2 regions of the Arthrobacter sp. P1_C12_2 genome follow, and region 2 is predicted to be linked to the other one. Evidence: riboswitches for the same ligand, from Rfam matches in the RefSeq annotation. Region 2 holds a riboswitch; the other holds the start of a gene.

Region 1 (7,472 bases), on a different contig from region 2:
AGGAAGTGGATGGCTGTTCACCGCAAGTTCGTCGTCCTACTGGGAGCCGCAGTTGTGTGGGTCGCCGGTATCGCCCTCTTCGTCAGCTGGGGTCACCCGCTGGGACGGGTGCTCGCCAACGCGGCGATGTGGGCCGTCTACATGGCAGTCCTCTGGTACTTCCAAGCACGCCGGGAACGCAACGCCGCGGCCAGGCTCGACTCCCAGGGCACGCTCCTGGTCTACATCCGCGAGCCGGATTCACGTCCCGGATCCCTCAGTGGTATCTGGAATATGGGAGTCGCCACGTTCGAGGGGACAGCGGTTATGAAGTTCCAGCCGGCCGTCTATGACACGCTCGAGCCCTCCGGCCGGCCCACAACCTTCAGCGCCCTGGCGACGGTGTCCACTGAGCCCCGGAAAATCGACCGGAAGGAGCAGAAATACATCACCCATCAAGGCTTCCAGGCCATCCGGCTCACCACCGACAAAGAGGACATCGAAGTGGCCGGCAGGCCCGATTCACTCCGAAGAATCCTCGACCTCATTACCGGCTCCCCGGCGCCGGAATGAGTCGGGGCGTGTGCGGCTTAGACCGATTCGTTCTGACCGGAGTCCGCCAGAGTGATTCCACCCACGGACCAGTGCTCTCCGGAGAAGTTCACCTCGACGCCGGCCGCACGGGCGCAGGTTTCGGCGCGGCGTGACGGGACAATCTGCAAGGATGGGACCATGTCAGCTCATTACGATGTCGTAATTGTCGGCGGCGGTATCGCCGGCCTGTCCCTTGCCTCCACACTGGCCGGGCACTGCAGCGTGGCCCTGATCGAAGCCGAGCAGACCCTGGCCTACCACACCTCAGCCCGCTCGGCCCGGCAACTGATTCCCAGCTACGGCCCGCCTGTGGTCCAGGAACTGACCGTCCGGACGCTGGACCTCATCGCCGCCCAGGACGCCGAACGTCCGGAGCCGGTGCTCACCCCGCGCAGCTTCATGCTGATCGGTGACGAGGCCACCGTCCGGGCGGAGGCCAGCGGCCACATGCACCCGATCACCCACGCCGAGGCCCTGGACCTCTGCCCGGCCCTGGTCCCGGACTCCTTCAGCGCCGCTGGCCTGGACACCGGATCCTTCGCCTGCAACGCCCCCGTGCTGCTCGAGGACCACCGGCGCCGTGCCGAGGCGGGAGGTGTGGACATCATCACCGGCGCCAGGGTCCATTCGGCCCAGCGGCTCGGCACCGGCTGGGAACTGGGCGCCGGACAGGAAGGCTTCCAGTCCGCCGTCGTGGTCAACGCCGCCGGTGCCTGGGCCGACGAGCTCGCCGTCCTCAGCGGCGTCGAGAAGCTCGGCCTGCAGCCGTACCGGCGCACCGCGGCGATCGTCGACGTCGAGAATCCGCTCCCGGAGGCCTGCCCGATGGTGGCGGCGGCCGATGACAGCTTCTACTTCCGGCCCGATAACGGCCAGGTCCTGATCTCGCCCGCCGAGCACGTGCCGAGCGGGCCCGAGGACGCCCGGCCATACTCCGGCGACGTCGAACGGCTCATCGCCCGGCTCAACACGATCACGACGCTCGGGATCCGGGGCGTCCGCACGGCCTGGACGGGGCTGCGGACGGAGGCCGCCGACGGCGTCCCTGTGATGGGGTTCGACGCCGAGGCCACCGGATTCTTCTGGCTCGCCGGTCAGGGCGGGTACGGCTTCCAGACCTCCTCCGGCATCGCGGAGCTGGCCGCCGGTCTGATCCTGGCCGGTCAGGGGTCCGCAGCGCTGGCCCCGTCTGTGCCCCCGGCTCGGGACGCTAGTCCGGCATCCCGGACAGCGGAGGCGCTGGCCGCGACCCGCTGGTCCATCCGGCGCTGAAGAATGGATCCATGAGTACCCTCATCACCAACATCGCCGAACTGATGACCCAGGACGCGGAACACCGCGTCCTCCGCGACGCGGCAGTGGTGATCGAGGGGGAACGGATTTCCTGGCTCGGTCCCGCAGCCGACGCCCCGGCCGCGGACGAAAGAGTGGACGCCGGCGGCCGGGCGCTCCTGCCGGGCTGGGTCGATTCGCACACCCACCTGATCTTCGCGGGGGACCGCACGGCCGAGTTCGAGGCCCGGATGGCGGGGCAGAGTTACAGCGCCGGCGGGATCGCCGTCACCACCGGCGCCACCCGGAGCACGAGCGACTTCGACCTGACCCGGCTGGCGATGGGCCGCGTCGCGGAGGCCGTCTCGCAGGGCACCACCTACCTGGAGACCAAAACAGGCTACGGCCTGGACCTCGAGAACGAGGCCCGCAGCGCCCGCATCGCCTCCACCGTGGCGGACGAGGTGACCTACCTGGGCGCGCACCTCGTGCCCGCCGGGATGGACGCGGAGGAGTACACGGAGCTTGTCTGCGGACCGATGCTCAGCGCAGTCCTGCCCTACGTCCGCTGGGCCGACGTCTTTTGCGAGCAGGGCGCTTTCAACGAGGACCAGTCCCGCCGGGTCCTGCAGGCCTGCAAGGACGCCGGGCTGGGGCTGCGCGTCCACGGCAACCAGCTCGGCGAGGGCCCCGGCGTCCGGCTGGCCGTCGAATTCGGCGCCGCGAGCGTGGACCACGTGAACTACCTCTCGGCCGCGGACGTCGATGCCCTCGCCACCAGCTGGTCCGGCTGGGACGCCGCCGGCGGCAGCGGCACGCGGGGCACGGTCGCCACGTGCCTGCCGGCCTGTGATCTTTCCACTCGGCAGCCGCTGGCCCCGGGCCGGGAACTGCTCGACGCCGGCGTGCAGCTGGCGCTGGCGTCCAACTGCAACCCCGGCACGTCCTACACGAGCTCCATGGCGTTCTGCGTCACCACCGCCGTGCTGCAGATGCGGCTCAGCGTCCATGAGGCGGTGCGCGCCGCGACTTACGGCGGCGCGCTGGCCCTGGGGCGGGAGGCCGGAAACGACGTCGACGGCGAACGCGCGGTGGGTTCGATCGCCGTCGGGCACCGCGCGGACCTGCACCTGCTCAACGCGCCTTCCGCCACGCACCTGGCCTACCGGCCCGGCATCCCCTTGACGCACGCGGTGTGGCGGGCCGGCGCAGCGCAGCCCGTCCGTTAGCCAGGCGGCTCGCTGATCCGGCTGCAGCCGGCTAGAACACCATGGGAGGTGCATCGAGGACTGTCTCGTCCACGCGCCTCTTCTCCCACTGCGTGAAGGGCTTGTCGAGCTCGTACTTCCCGTGCGGGGTGCGCAGCAGGGTGCGGACCTCGGCGTTCTCCGGGTTGTTCAAGGACTCGAAATATTCCACCGACCAGTGGAACCAGCGCATGCAGAACAGCCGCATGGTCAGTCCGTGCGTCACGAACAGCGCGTTCGGGGCATAGCTGGGCTTGGACCAGTGCCGGTGCAGGGTTTCCATGAAGGAGGAAATCCGGTCGTACACATCGGAACCGGACTCGCCCTCGCGGAAGCGGTAGAAGAAGTGCCCGTACGCGTTGCGGAGCTCCTTCTGGTCCTCAATGTCGCCGGCGATCTGAAAGTTGGCCCAGTCCTGTTCGCGCAGGCGCGGTTCCTCGATCACCCGCTCCACGAGCGGGCCGAGGTTCAACGCCTCCAGGGTCTGGTAGGCGCGCAGGTACGGGGAGACGTAGACGCACACCGGGCGCCCGTCCAGCTGGCGCCGGACCTCCTCCCCGGCCGCGGTGGCCTGCTCCAGGCCCAGCGGCGTCAACGGGATCCGGTAGTCCGGAACACGGTTGTAGATCGAGGTGTCGGCATTGGCGGCAGACTGGCCGTGCCGGATCATGATGATTTTCCGGGGCGCACTCATAGTCCCCAAGCATAGGGCTCCCAAAAACCCGGGGGTGCCGGCGCGGCCGGCGCCCCCGGGCACCAGCAAACTATCGGCAACTGCAGGCAAGATAGAAACATGTTGGTTCCCTCCCGCCGTCGGCTGCGGTTCGAAATGTTGATTGTCCTGGGGTTGTCTCTGGGGCAGTCCGCGGTCTACTCCCTGGTGCAGTTGCTGGACAAGATGACCACGGCACCGCTGGCCCAGGGGACATCCACGCTGAACCGTTCGCAGAGCCCGCGCGAATACTTCGACCTCACCTACCAGATGCTGGACATCTTCTTCGCCCTGGTCCCGGTGGCCCTCGTGATCTACTTCCTCACCGAACACTGGCCGGCCGGAGAGCGCGGAACCTCGGCGTTCCATAAGATCGGCTTCGACTTCGCCCGGCCCGGCAAGGACCTCCTGCAGGGGCTGGGGCTCGCCGCACTCATCGGCATTCCATCCCTCGGGCTCTACGCCGCCGGCCGGGCGCTGGGGATCACGACGTCGATCATCCCCAGCGCCCTGGACGCGTACTGGTGGACCGTGCCGGTACTGGTCCTGTCCGCGATCCGGCACGCGGTGGTCGAGGAAGTAATTGTGGTGGCGTACCTGCTGGACAGGCTCGGGAAACTGGGCTGGAGCGTGCCGGCGGCAATCATCGCCAGCGCCCTGCTCCGCGGCAGCTACCACCTGTACCAGGGGTTCGGCCCATTTATCGGCAACGCGATAATGGGCGTCATCTTCGCGCTGTTCTACATCCGGACCAAACGGGTGATGCCGCTAGTGATCGCGCACGCCATCCTGGACACCGTGGCGTTCGTGGGGTTCAGCCTGTTCGGCAAGGCCGTGGGCCTTGGCTGAGTTCCTGGGCTGAGTTCCTGGTCCGGCCCGCCTAGGCCGGCCTTAAATGATCTCGGCCGCCGTCTCCTAGGTGACATCGTTGGCACCTAAGAGATGGCGGCCGAAGCGTGGGGCAGGTGGAGCGTTAGATCGTGACCGCTCCGGAGGCGGTCTCGAAGGTGACAGAAAGGATGCCGGGAGTACCGTGCGGCGCGATCCAGTTCACGGCGACGTCTTCCAGCGGCTTTTCAACCGGTTCGCCCAGCCACTCCGTGACGCGCGCTGCAGAACCGGCAATGGTCAGTGCCGACATCTTGACATCGCTCGCGTAGGCGTTGGACGGGTGCAGTTCCGGGTCACCCTCCCACTTGAGCATGTACGGCACCTGGGGGTCGGCGATGAGCCCCAGAATGCCGATCTGCTTCCAGACCAGTTCGCGGCCGTCGGGAAACTTCCGGTTGCCGTTGACTGCGGCGCGGCCGAGCCGCTCCTCGAACGGAGCAAGATCGTCAACCTCGACGCACCAGCCCATCCAACCGCCGCCGGCTTCCGAGCGCGCCCGGACGGCCTGGCCGAACGGGGCCTTGTCTGAGGCCGGGTGGTTCAGGACCTCCACGACTTCCAGGTACTTGTGTCCCGCGAGCGGGATAATCATGTTGCGTGTCCCGAAACGGGGGTGCACTCCACCCTTCACGGCTTCAACGCCGAGGGCAGACGCAATACGTTCAGTGGTGGCTGCCAAGCCATCGTGTTCACAGGCGTAAGAGACGTGATCCATGCGCATGCCATCATCTTGGCACTTTGTGATGGACCTCTCAGCTTAGGCACCCCTAACCGTCATGGGATGTCCCGGCGCGGCGGGCGCGGCGTCCCGGGAGGCGCCGCCACGGCAACCGTCTTCATCTTCGTCACAAAGCTATCCAGGGCTCCGCCGCCATTCCTACACTGAAGCCAGGTCATGAGTGCCAGCACACAGCCCCGGCTTGCTGGCCGGCAACCCTCGTATCGCGGTGGGGTGCCCCGGGTGAAGACCTGGCCGTCCGGCGCCCGCCGGAGGGCAAGCGCGGCGCCTGTCCCGGTTCGGGCCGAAGAGCCCTGGCCGGTGCTGTGCCCAGTCCCTTGAGGAGCATCAATGTCCAACGCCTGGTCCTTTGAAACCCGCCAGATCCACGCCGGCCAGGAGCCGGACAGCGCCACCGGCGCGCGGTCCCTGCCCATCTACCAGACGACGTCGTTCGTGTTCCCCAGCGCCGAAAGCGCCGCGAACCGCTTCGCGCTCGCCGAGCTCGCCCCCATCTACACCCGGATCGGCAACCCCACCCAGGACGCCGTCGAACAGCGGGTGGCCAGCCTGGAGGGTGGCCTCGCTGCCCTGCTGCTCAGCTCCGGCCAGGCCGCCGAGACCTTCGCGATCCTCAACATCGCCGAGGCCGGGGACCACGTGGTGGCCAGCCCCAGCCTCTACGGCGGAACGTACAACCTGCTCGCCCACACGCTGAAGAAGTTCGGCATCTCCGTGACCTTTGTTGCGGACCCGGACAACCTGGACCAGTGGCGGGAGGCCGTCCAGCCCAACACCAAGCTGTTCTTCGGCGAAGTGGTCTCCAACCCCCGCCAGGACGTGCTGGACATCGAGGGCATCTCCCGCGTGGCGCACGAGGCCGGCGTGCCGCTGATCGTCGACAACACGCTCTCCACCCCCTACCTGATCCGGCCGATCGAATGGGGCGCGGACATCGTGGTCCATTCCGCCACCAAGTACCTCGGCGGGCACGGCGCCGCAATCGCCGGCGTGATCGTGGACTCCGGCAAGTTCGACTTCGGCAAGGACCCGGAGCGGTTCCCCGGCTTCAACACCCCGGACCCCACCTACAACGGCCTGGTCTACGCCCGCGACCTCGGAGCGGACGGCGCTCTGGGCGCGAACCTTTCCTACATCCTCAAGGCCCGCGTCCAGCTCCTGCGCGACCTCGGCTCCGCCGTGTCCCCGTTCAACGCCTTCCTCATCGCCCAGGGCATCGAAACGCTCAGCCTGCGCGTCGAACGCCATGTGGCCAACGCCACCCAGGTGGCGCACTGGCTGGAGGCGAGGGACGACGTCGAATCGGTCGCCTACGCCGGGCTGCCGTCCAGCCCCTGGTACGAGCGCGGCCGCAAGTACGGACCCAAGGGGACCGGCGCCGTCGTGGCGTTCAACATCGCCGGGGGAGCGGAGGCCGGCAAGCGGTTCGTCGATGCCCTCGAACTGCACTCGCACGTCGCGAACATCGGGGACGTCCGGTCCCTGGTGATCCACCCGGCGTCGACCACCCACAGCCAGCTCTCGCCCGAACAGCAGGCGATCGCCGGGGTGAACCCCGGGCTGGTGCGGCTTTCGGTGGGACTGGAGCACATCGACGACATCCTCGCGGACCTCGACGCCGGATTCCGCGCGGCCAAGGGCGCCTAGGTAAGCAGGACGGCCGGTAAGCCGGACGGCCGGCGGCCGGTCTCCCTTGAACGGGGCGGCCGGCCGCAGTGCTCTCAGAAGGCCGAGGTGTCACATGAAAGTCACAATCTTCGTGATTTCCGCACCCTGTTTCGTAGACTCGTACCAGGTCATGAGTGCCAGTGACAGCCCCGGCTTGCTGGCCGGCAACCCTCCTTTTGCGGCGGGGTGCCCCGGGTGAAGACCTGGCCTGCCGGTCAGCTGGCGGCAGGCAAGCGCAAAGTTAGGTCCTCACATGACGATTGCCGTCACCCGCACAGGTGTTCCCGAAACCAAGCCGTCCCGCCATTCGGACGGGACCGTCCAGTACGTCAGGATCGGTGACCTGCAGCTCGAATCAGGGATACCGCTG
Region 2 (7,472 bases):
TGACGGTAGTTTGGAACCATGAGCCAACCCGCTTCGAGCTACAACGATGACCTGCGCCTTGCCCATGTCCTGGCAGATTCGGTCGATTCCCAGACCATGAGCCGCTTCAAGGCGCTCGACCTCCGGATCGAGACGAAGCCGGACCTCACACCCGTCACCGATGCCGACAAGTCCGCGGAAGAGGCCATCCGCGGCCAGCTCTCCCGGTCACGTCCGCGCGACGCGGTCCTGGGCGAAGAATTCGGCAGCTCGGGCCACGGTTCCCGCCGCTGGGTCATCGACCCGATCGACGGCACCAAGAACTTTGTCCGCGGCGTCCCGGTCTGGGCCACCCTGATCGCCCTCGTCGATGAGGGCGAGCCGGTGGTCGGCGTCGTCAGCGCGCCGGCACTGGGCAAGCGCTGGTGGGCCGCCAAGGGTGCGGGCGCCTACACCGGCCGCTCGCTCGCCGCCGCCACGCGGCTGAAGGTTTCCAACGTCTCCAATCTTGAGGACGCCTCGCTGTCCTACTCCAGCCTTGGCGGCTGGAAGGAACGCGGGAACCTGGACGAATTCCTGGGCCTGACCGAGGAAGTATGGCGGACCCGCGCCTACGGTGACTTCTGGTCGTACTGCCTCGTGGCCGAGGGTGCCGTGGACATCGCCTGCGAACCCGAGCTGAACCTCTATGACATGGCCGCCCTGGTGCCGATCGTGACCGAGGCCGGCGGCCGTTTCACCTCGCTCGAGGGCGAGGACGGGCCCTTCGGCGGCAACGCCCTGGCCACCAATTCGATCCTCCACTCGGAAGTCCTCAAGCGGCTCAACCCCGGACTCGACGACCTCCTCTAGGCCCCACCCTCAAGAATTCCCAAGGGCCTCTGTACGACGCTGTCCCCAACCTTCGCTGCCGGTCAGGGCGTGGAGTGGGCAGCGAGTGGCAGGAGGGCGGCCATGTCTGGATCGGTTCAACCCGCGGATCCCGAATCCCGCGACCCCGACGTCGGCCCCGTTCTGCTGGTGCTCGTGGCGAAGTACCGGGATCTGGACATTGAGTCCGCCACCCTGCTCCAGGCTGTTTCCTCGGAGCTGGGCCAGCATCTGCTCGCCAGCAGTTCCGCCGTGTCCGGGTCCGTGGTCGTGTCCACATGCAGCCGGCTCGAAATCTACTGCGAGGTGGCGTCCAGGGAACATATTGAAGCCGTCTGCTCCGAGGCCCTCGGTTCTGTCCGCCTCTGCACGCGCCTGCCCGTGGCCCGGCTCGCCTCCCTGTTCGAGCACGCGTCTGGAGCCTCGGCCGCAGAGCATCTCTTCGCCGTTGCAGCCGGCCTGGACTCCGTTGTGGTGGGTGAGCGTCAAGTCGCCGGCCAGGTCCGCCGCGCCCTCGCTGCAGCACAAGCTGCAGGCACCGCGAGCGGGCTTTTAGTCCGGCTGTTTCAGGAGGCGTCCCGCACGGGCAGGGACGTGGGGGCGCGGACTGCGCTCGGCGGCTCCAGCAGGTCCATAGCCTGTGTGGCCCTCGAACTGGCAGCCGCTGGATCAGAGCACCCGTCCCTGGCAGATGCTTCCGTGGTCCTCTTCGGCACCGGTTCCTATGCCGCCTGCGTCGCGGAGATCCTCAGGAGCAGACGATGCCCAACCATTTCCGTCTTCTCCCAATCCGGCCGCGCAGACGCGTTTGTGGCGAGCAGGGGTGGCACGGCGCTGACCGCACGCGAGCTGCCTGCCGCCATAGCCCGGGCAGACATCATCATTGGCTGCAGCGGCACTGAGACGCGCATAAGTGCCGCCGAACTGGCCGGTTGGAGGGATGACTCGGGCCGTGCCCTCACCGTCATCGATCTCGCCCCCAGCCGTGATTTCGACCCCCGGGTGGCGGATCTGCCAGGCGTCGAACTGATCACCCTGGATTCAGTGCGTTTCGCGGCTCCGCCGGCGGATGCCGAGGCGCTCCGCCTCGCCGGTGCCCTGGTCCGGCAGGCGGCGCGCAGCTTCGAAAAACAAGAGGAGCTGCGCGTAGTCGACGCCGCCATCGTGGCCCTGCGCCGGCACGTCCACCAGGTCCTCGAGGCTGAAATGGAGCGTGTCATGAAGCAACACGGGTGCGGCGCCCAGGCGCAGGATGTGAACCTCGCGATGCGTCGAATTGTCCGCCGACTGCTTCACACCCCAACCGTCCGCGCCCGGGAACTGGCCGCGGACGGCCGCCAGCACGACTACGCGGCCGCACTGGAAGTCCTGTTCGGCCTCAGCGTTCAGCTCACCGGCGACAGGAACCCCCGGATCGGCAATCTGGCAGGACAGAAGCGGCCGCCCTGGGAAGAGACGGCGTCCTTGGAAGCAGTCCCGGTCGCTCCGGCTGCTTCGTAGCCCTGTCCGTAACAATCCGCTTCACAATCGGCGGCCGCCTTTTCCGCGGCCGCGCGAATGTCCTACGCTCGATGCAGGTCACGAGTGCCAGCGCTAAACCCCGGTTTGCTGGCCGGCAACCCTCCAGTCGCGGTGGGGTGCCCCGGGTGACGACCTGGCCGGTCCGGAACGGACCCGGCAAGCGCGGATTCCCACGGTGTGGGGTCCTGTTCGAGTGAGGTCCCATGACAACTGCCATTTTCCCCGTCGCCCCCAAATTCCACGCCGCCGCCGATCCGCGGCAGGCTGCTGGCCGCCTCGCCCTCGCGGCCCGCCCGCTGGCCGCCGTCACCGGGGCCGAAATCCAGGCCCCGCTGATCACCGGCGGCCACGCCCGCTACGCCAACCTCGACTACGGCGCCTCTGCCCCGGCCCTGTCCGTGGTCTCGGCCTACCTGAACGAAATCCTGCCGTACTACGCAAGCGTGCACCGCGGCGCCGGCTACGCATCGCAGATCAGCACCTCCGTCTACGAGAACGCCCGGGACATCGTGCGGGACTTCGTGGGCGGCCGGCCGGACGATTCCGTGATCTTCACCCGCAACACCACCGATTCCCTGAACCTGCTGGCCGGCTGCCTGCCGCTGCGCGACGGGCGGCCCGCGGGCGAGGTCCTCTACCTCGACATCGAGCACCACGCCAACCTCCTGCCCTGGCAGAACGTCCCGCACCGCAGCGTCGTGGCCGCCCCCACCCTCGCGGCCACCGTGGACCGGCTGCGGGACGAGCTCGCGCGCGGCGGCGTGAGCCTGCTGGCCGTCACCGGCGCCTCCAATGTCACCGGGGAGATCCTGCCGATCCGGACCCTGGCCGCACTGGCGCACGAGTACGGCGCCAGGATCATTGTCGACGCCGCGCAGCTGGCCCCGCACCGGCGGATCGCCATCGCCGCGGACGACGTCGACTACCTCGCCTTCTCGGGGCACAAGCTGTACGCCCCGTTCGGCGCCGGCGTGCTGGTGGGGCGGACGGACTGGCTCGACGCCGGCACCCCGCACCTGGCCGGCGGCGGCGCGGTCAGCGACGCCCGGCTCGACTCCGTCAGCTGGACCACCGGACCCGCCCGGCACGAGGGCGGCTCCCCGAACGTCCTCGGCGCGGCAGCCCTCGCCCGTGCCACCCAGGTCATCGCAGCCCTGGACCCGGAGCAGTGGCAGGCTCACGAGGACGCCATCCGGTCCTTCCTGGTCGAAGGCCTCCAGGGCATCGAGGGAGTAACCGTGCACCGGATTTTTGCCGATTCGTCCCCCGCTTCTTCCTCCGGAGGCGATCAGCCGGGCACCGGCACGATCGGCGTCGTGAACTTTTCCGTGGAAGGCTACGACGCCGGGCTGGTGGCCGCCTACCTGTCGGCCGAACACGGCATTGGCCTGCGCGACGGCCGCTTCTGCGCCCACCCGCTGCTCAAGCGGCTCGGCCTGCCCGCCGGCTCCCTGCGGGCCAGCTTCGGCCTCGGCTCACGGCTGGAGGATGCCGAGCGGCTGTTGGCCGGCCTGCAGCAGCTGCGGCAGAACGGACTCGGCTGGGACTACGTGGTGGACGCCGGCCGCTGGGTTCCGGCCAACGATACCCGCAGCTACCCCCACTGGGCGCCGAACACCCCCGGCACCGCCGGCGCTGCGCCCTGCACCCTCGACTAGGGCAGGATCGGGACCCGGCGCGGGTGCGGTAAATTCGAAAGGTATCTGAAAAAACAAGCAGGACCTTCCCGAAGGAGATCGCACGTGGCAAGCGCCGGCCCCAGGCTCCACAGCGGAACCAAGCTGCACAGTGGACCCAAGCTGCACAGTGAGCGGCGCCAGGAACTCGGGCAAAGCTTCCAGGACGGCGGGGAGCACTATGAACGCGTCCGCCCCGGCTATCCGCAGGAGTCGGCCCACTGGCTGGTCCCGGCAGGGGCCAGGGACGCCGCCGACATTGGCGCCGGCACCGGCAAGTTCACTGCGCTTCTGGCAGAGCGCGGACTGGGCACGGTCGCCGTTGACCCCTCTGCCGACATGCTCGAGCAGTTGCGCCGGACCCTGCCGGCCGTCACCGCCATCGAGGGCAGCGCCGAGAACACCGGTCTCGAGCCGGAGTCCTTCGACCTGGTCACGGTCGCCCAAGCGTGGCACTGGTGCGACCCCCACCTGGCCAGCACCGAGATTGCCCGGATCCTGCGGCCACACGGCGTGCTGGGCCTGATCTGGAACCAGCTGGACACCAGTGTGCCCTGGGTGCACCGGCTCTCCCGGATCATGCACGCCGGGGACGTCCACAAACCACACTTCCGCCCGCCCGTGGGCCCCGAGTTCACCGGACTGGAGAGCCACCTGACGCGGTGGGAGGATTCCGTCACCACGGAGGACATCCAGGAGCTGACCAAGTCCCGCAGCTACTACCTCGCGGCATCGGATACCACCCGGGCCAAAGTCTCGGCCAACCTCGACTGGTACCTGCACGAGCACCTGGGGCACGCCCCAGGCGACGTGCTCCGGCTGCCCTACCTGACCCAGACGTGGCGGGCCTTCCGGGCCTGACGCCGGGACTGAGCAGGGCCCGGGCTTGTTACGGCGAGACACCTCCCGGATTGCACGCGCAGCCTGTCGGGGCTTATTGTTTCGGTATGCCTAATAATTACTTGTAGGCACATGAAACTTTCACGCAGGCTGCTTTTCCGCCCGCGCCGATCATCGCGTCAACGCGGACGCGCCAATCACAGGAGCTGGCAGTGCTGGAGTTAACGGGACACGGGCAACCGGCGCAGGACGCCCCCACCTACAAACATCCGGGTGCCCGCAGGGCGCTGATCGGCCTGTTGGGGCCGGCGTTCGTGGCGTCGATCGCCTATGTGGACCCCGGAAACGTGGCCGCCAACCTGACCGCCGGCGCGCAGTACGGCTACCTGCTGGTGTGGGTCCTCGTGGCCGCCAACATCATGGCAGTCCTTGTGCAGTACCAGTCTGCCAAGCTCGGGATCGTCACGGGCAAGAGCCTCCCGGAGATCCTCGGTGAGCGGCTCAAGCCGTTCTGGCGCCGCGCCTTCTGGCTGCAGGCCGAAGTCGTGGCCGCCGCCACCGACCTCGCCGAGGTGGTGGGCGGGGCAATCGCCCTATACCTGCTGTTCGGACTCCCCCTCCCCCTTGGCGCCTTGATTGTCGGCGCGGTGTCGATGCTCCTGCTCGCGCTGCAGGCCCGGCACAAACAGCGGCCGTTCGAATTCATCATCATGTTCCTGCTCGGCATCATCAGCATCGGTTTCCTGGCCGGGCTGTTCATCAGCCCGCCGGATCCGGGGGCCGCCCTGGCCGGGCTCGTGCCCCGCTTCCAGGGCCCGGACACGGTGCTGCTGGCCGCCAGCATGCTCGGCGCCACCGTCATGCCGCACGCCATCTACGTCCACTCGGCCCTGTCCCGGGACCGGCACCGGCCAGACGAACACCTGCATGTTCCGCCGTCGGCCATCGCTCGCCTGGTCCGGGCTACCCGGATCGACGTCGTGGCCGCGCTGGCCATCGCCGGACTGGTCAACATCGGCATGCTCCTCCTTGCCGCCTCCACCCTCGGCGGCGAAGCGGGAACCGACACGATCGAGGGCGCGCACGCCGCCATCACCGCCAATCTCGGACCCATCGTCGGCGTGATCTTCGCGGTCGGGCTGCTCGCGTCCGGCCTGGCATCGACCTCGGTGGGCTGCTACGCAGGCGGAACCATCATGCAGGGTCTGCTCAAGATCCGGATTCCTGTCATGGCCCGCCGCGTGGTGACCCTGATTCCGGCCGTTGTGCTGCTGGCGGTGGGTTTCGACCCCACCTGGGCACTCGTCCTGAGCCAGGTGGTCCTCAGCTTCGGAATTCCGTTTGTCCTCGTCCCGCTGGTGGTGCTGACCAGCAACAAGGCATTGATGGGCCGGTTTGCCGACGGCATGGCCCTGCGGATCGCAGCCATCATCAGCGTGGTGCTCGTCGTGGCACTTAACCTGGTCCTGCTGTGGCTCACTTTCTCCGGAGGCAGCTGACGGTAGGCTTAGGTCTGTGAAGACCAGTACGCCCTCCTCCTCGATCGAGGACTACGTCAAGGTCATCTATTCGTTCACCGAGTGGCAGCGCAAGCCCATCACCTCCACGCAGCTGGCGCAGCGCCTGGGCGTCGCCAACTCCTCGGTCTCGGAAATGGTCCGCAAGCTCAAGGACCAAGGCCTCGTAGACCACAAGCCCTACAGCGCCGTCACGCTCACCAGCGATGGAGTCCGGCTCGCCCTGTCCATGGTCCGGCGGCACCGGTTGATCGAGACGTTCCTCGTCCGGGAGCTCGGGTACCGCTGGGACGAGGTCCACGACGAAGCCGAACTCCTCGAGCACGCCGTCTCCGACACCTTCATTGAACGGATGGCGGCCAAGCTGGGGAACCCGGCACGGGACCCGCACGGCGATCCCATCCCGGCAGCGGACGGCTCCGTGCTGGTGCCCGCCGCCCACCGCCTGAGCGAACTCGACGACGGCCATACCGGCCGGATCATCCGGATCAGCGACGAGAACCCGGAGCTCCTGCGCTACCTCGCCGCCGAGGACATCGACCTCGACGCCGAAGTGGAGGTTGTGGGCCGGAGGCCGTTCGGCGGCCCGATGGTCGTGCGGATCGGTTCCGCCGCGGCACCGCGCGAATTCGATTTCGCTGACGAAGTCGCCTCTTCCCTCTGGATCCACAGCGATGCCGCGCACGCAGGCTGCAGCGTCCCCGGCCTCTGAATGAAAGGGGGCTGAGTGAAGAGCGCGCTGGACGAGCGGCGGGCCGTCCCGCGCCCCGGCGTGCCGGGCTGGAAGGCCTGGTCCGCCGTCGCCGTCGGCGGGCTGATCGGAACCGAGCTGCGGTTCGGTGCCGGCCTGATTTTTCCCGAAAGCACCGGCGCGGTGCCGTGGACCACGTTGGCGATCAATGTGTCCGGAAGTTTCGTCCTGGCCACCCTGACTACCCTATGGATTGCGCGGCCCCAGACGGCCTTCTGGCTGCGGGCCGGCATCGGCCCCGGCCTCCTGGGGTCCTTCACCACTTTCTCGGCGCTGGTGATAGCCATTGACCAGCAGATCCGCGGCGGCTTCCATGCC

Evidence for each region. Region 2 has a riboswitch for S-adenosylmethionine ahead of AC1DZQ_RS09070 (aminotransferase class V-fold PLP-dependent enzyme). Riboswitches for the same ligand answer to the same signal wherever they lie in the genome.
Region 1: it holds a riboswitch for S-adenosylmethionine, as region 2 does, so the genes downstream of both, AC1DZQ_RS07980 (bifunctional o-acetylhomoserine/o-acetylserine sulfhydrylase) here and AC1DZQ_RS09070 (aminotransferase class V-fold PLP-dependent enzyme) in region 2, are expected to answer to the same signal.

The regions. Positions count from the first base shown of each region.
Region 1 covers NZ_JBFUAF010000005.1:205,447-212,918, reverse strand. The annotation lists gene AC1DZQ_RS08015 (hypothetical protein) at 10-552, shown strand; gene AC1DZQ_RS08010 (hypothetical protein) at 570-713, opposite strand; gene AC1DZQ_RS08005 (NAD(P)/FAD-dependent oxidoreductase) at 712-1,845, shown strand; gene hutI (imidazolonepropionase) at 1,857-3,074, shown strand; gene AC1DZQ_RS07995 (histidine phosphatase family protein) at 3,106-3,786, opposite strand; gene AC1DZQ_RS07990 (CPBP family intramembrane glutamic endopeptidase) at 3,886-4,653, shown strand; gene AC1DZQ_RS07985 (VOC family protein) at 4,778-5,416, opposite strand; SAM riboswitch class IV at 5,587-5,702, shown strand; gene AC1DZQ_RS07980 (bifunctional o-acetylhomoserine/o-acetylserine sulfhydrylase) at 5,765-7,081, shown strand; SAM riboswitch class IV at 7,229-7,344, shown strand; gene metX (homoserine O-acetyltransferase MetX) at 7,356-7,472, shown strand, end outside.
Region 2 covers NZ_JBFUAF010000006.1:203,953-211,424, reverse strand. The annotation lists gene hisN (histidinol-phosphatase) at 19-831, shown strand; gene AC1DZQ_RS09075 (glutamyl-tRNA reductase) at 934-2,349, shown strand; SAM riboswitch class IV at 2,426-2,539, shown strand; gene AC1DZQ_RS09070 (aminotransferase class V-fold PLP-dependent enzyme) at 2,574-4,028, shown strand; gene AC1DZQ_RS09065 (class I SAM-dependent methyltransferase) at 4,113-4,907, shown strand; gene AC1DZQ_RS09060 (Nramp family divalent metal transporter) at 5,099-6,385, shown strand; gene AC1DZQ_RS09055 (metal-dependent transcriptional regulator) at 6,402-7,115, shown strand; gene AC1DZQ_RS09050 (fluoride efflux transporter FluC) at 7,131-7,472, shown strand, end outside.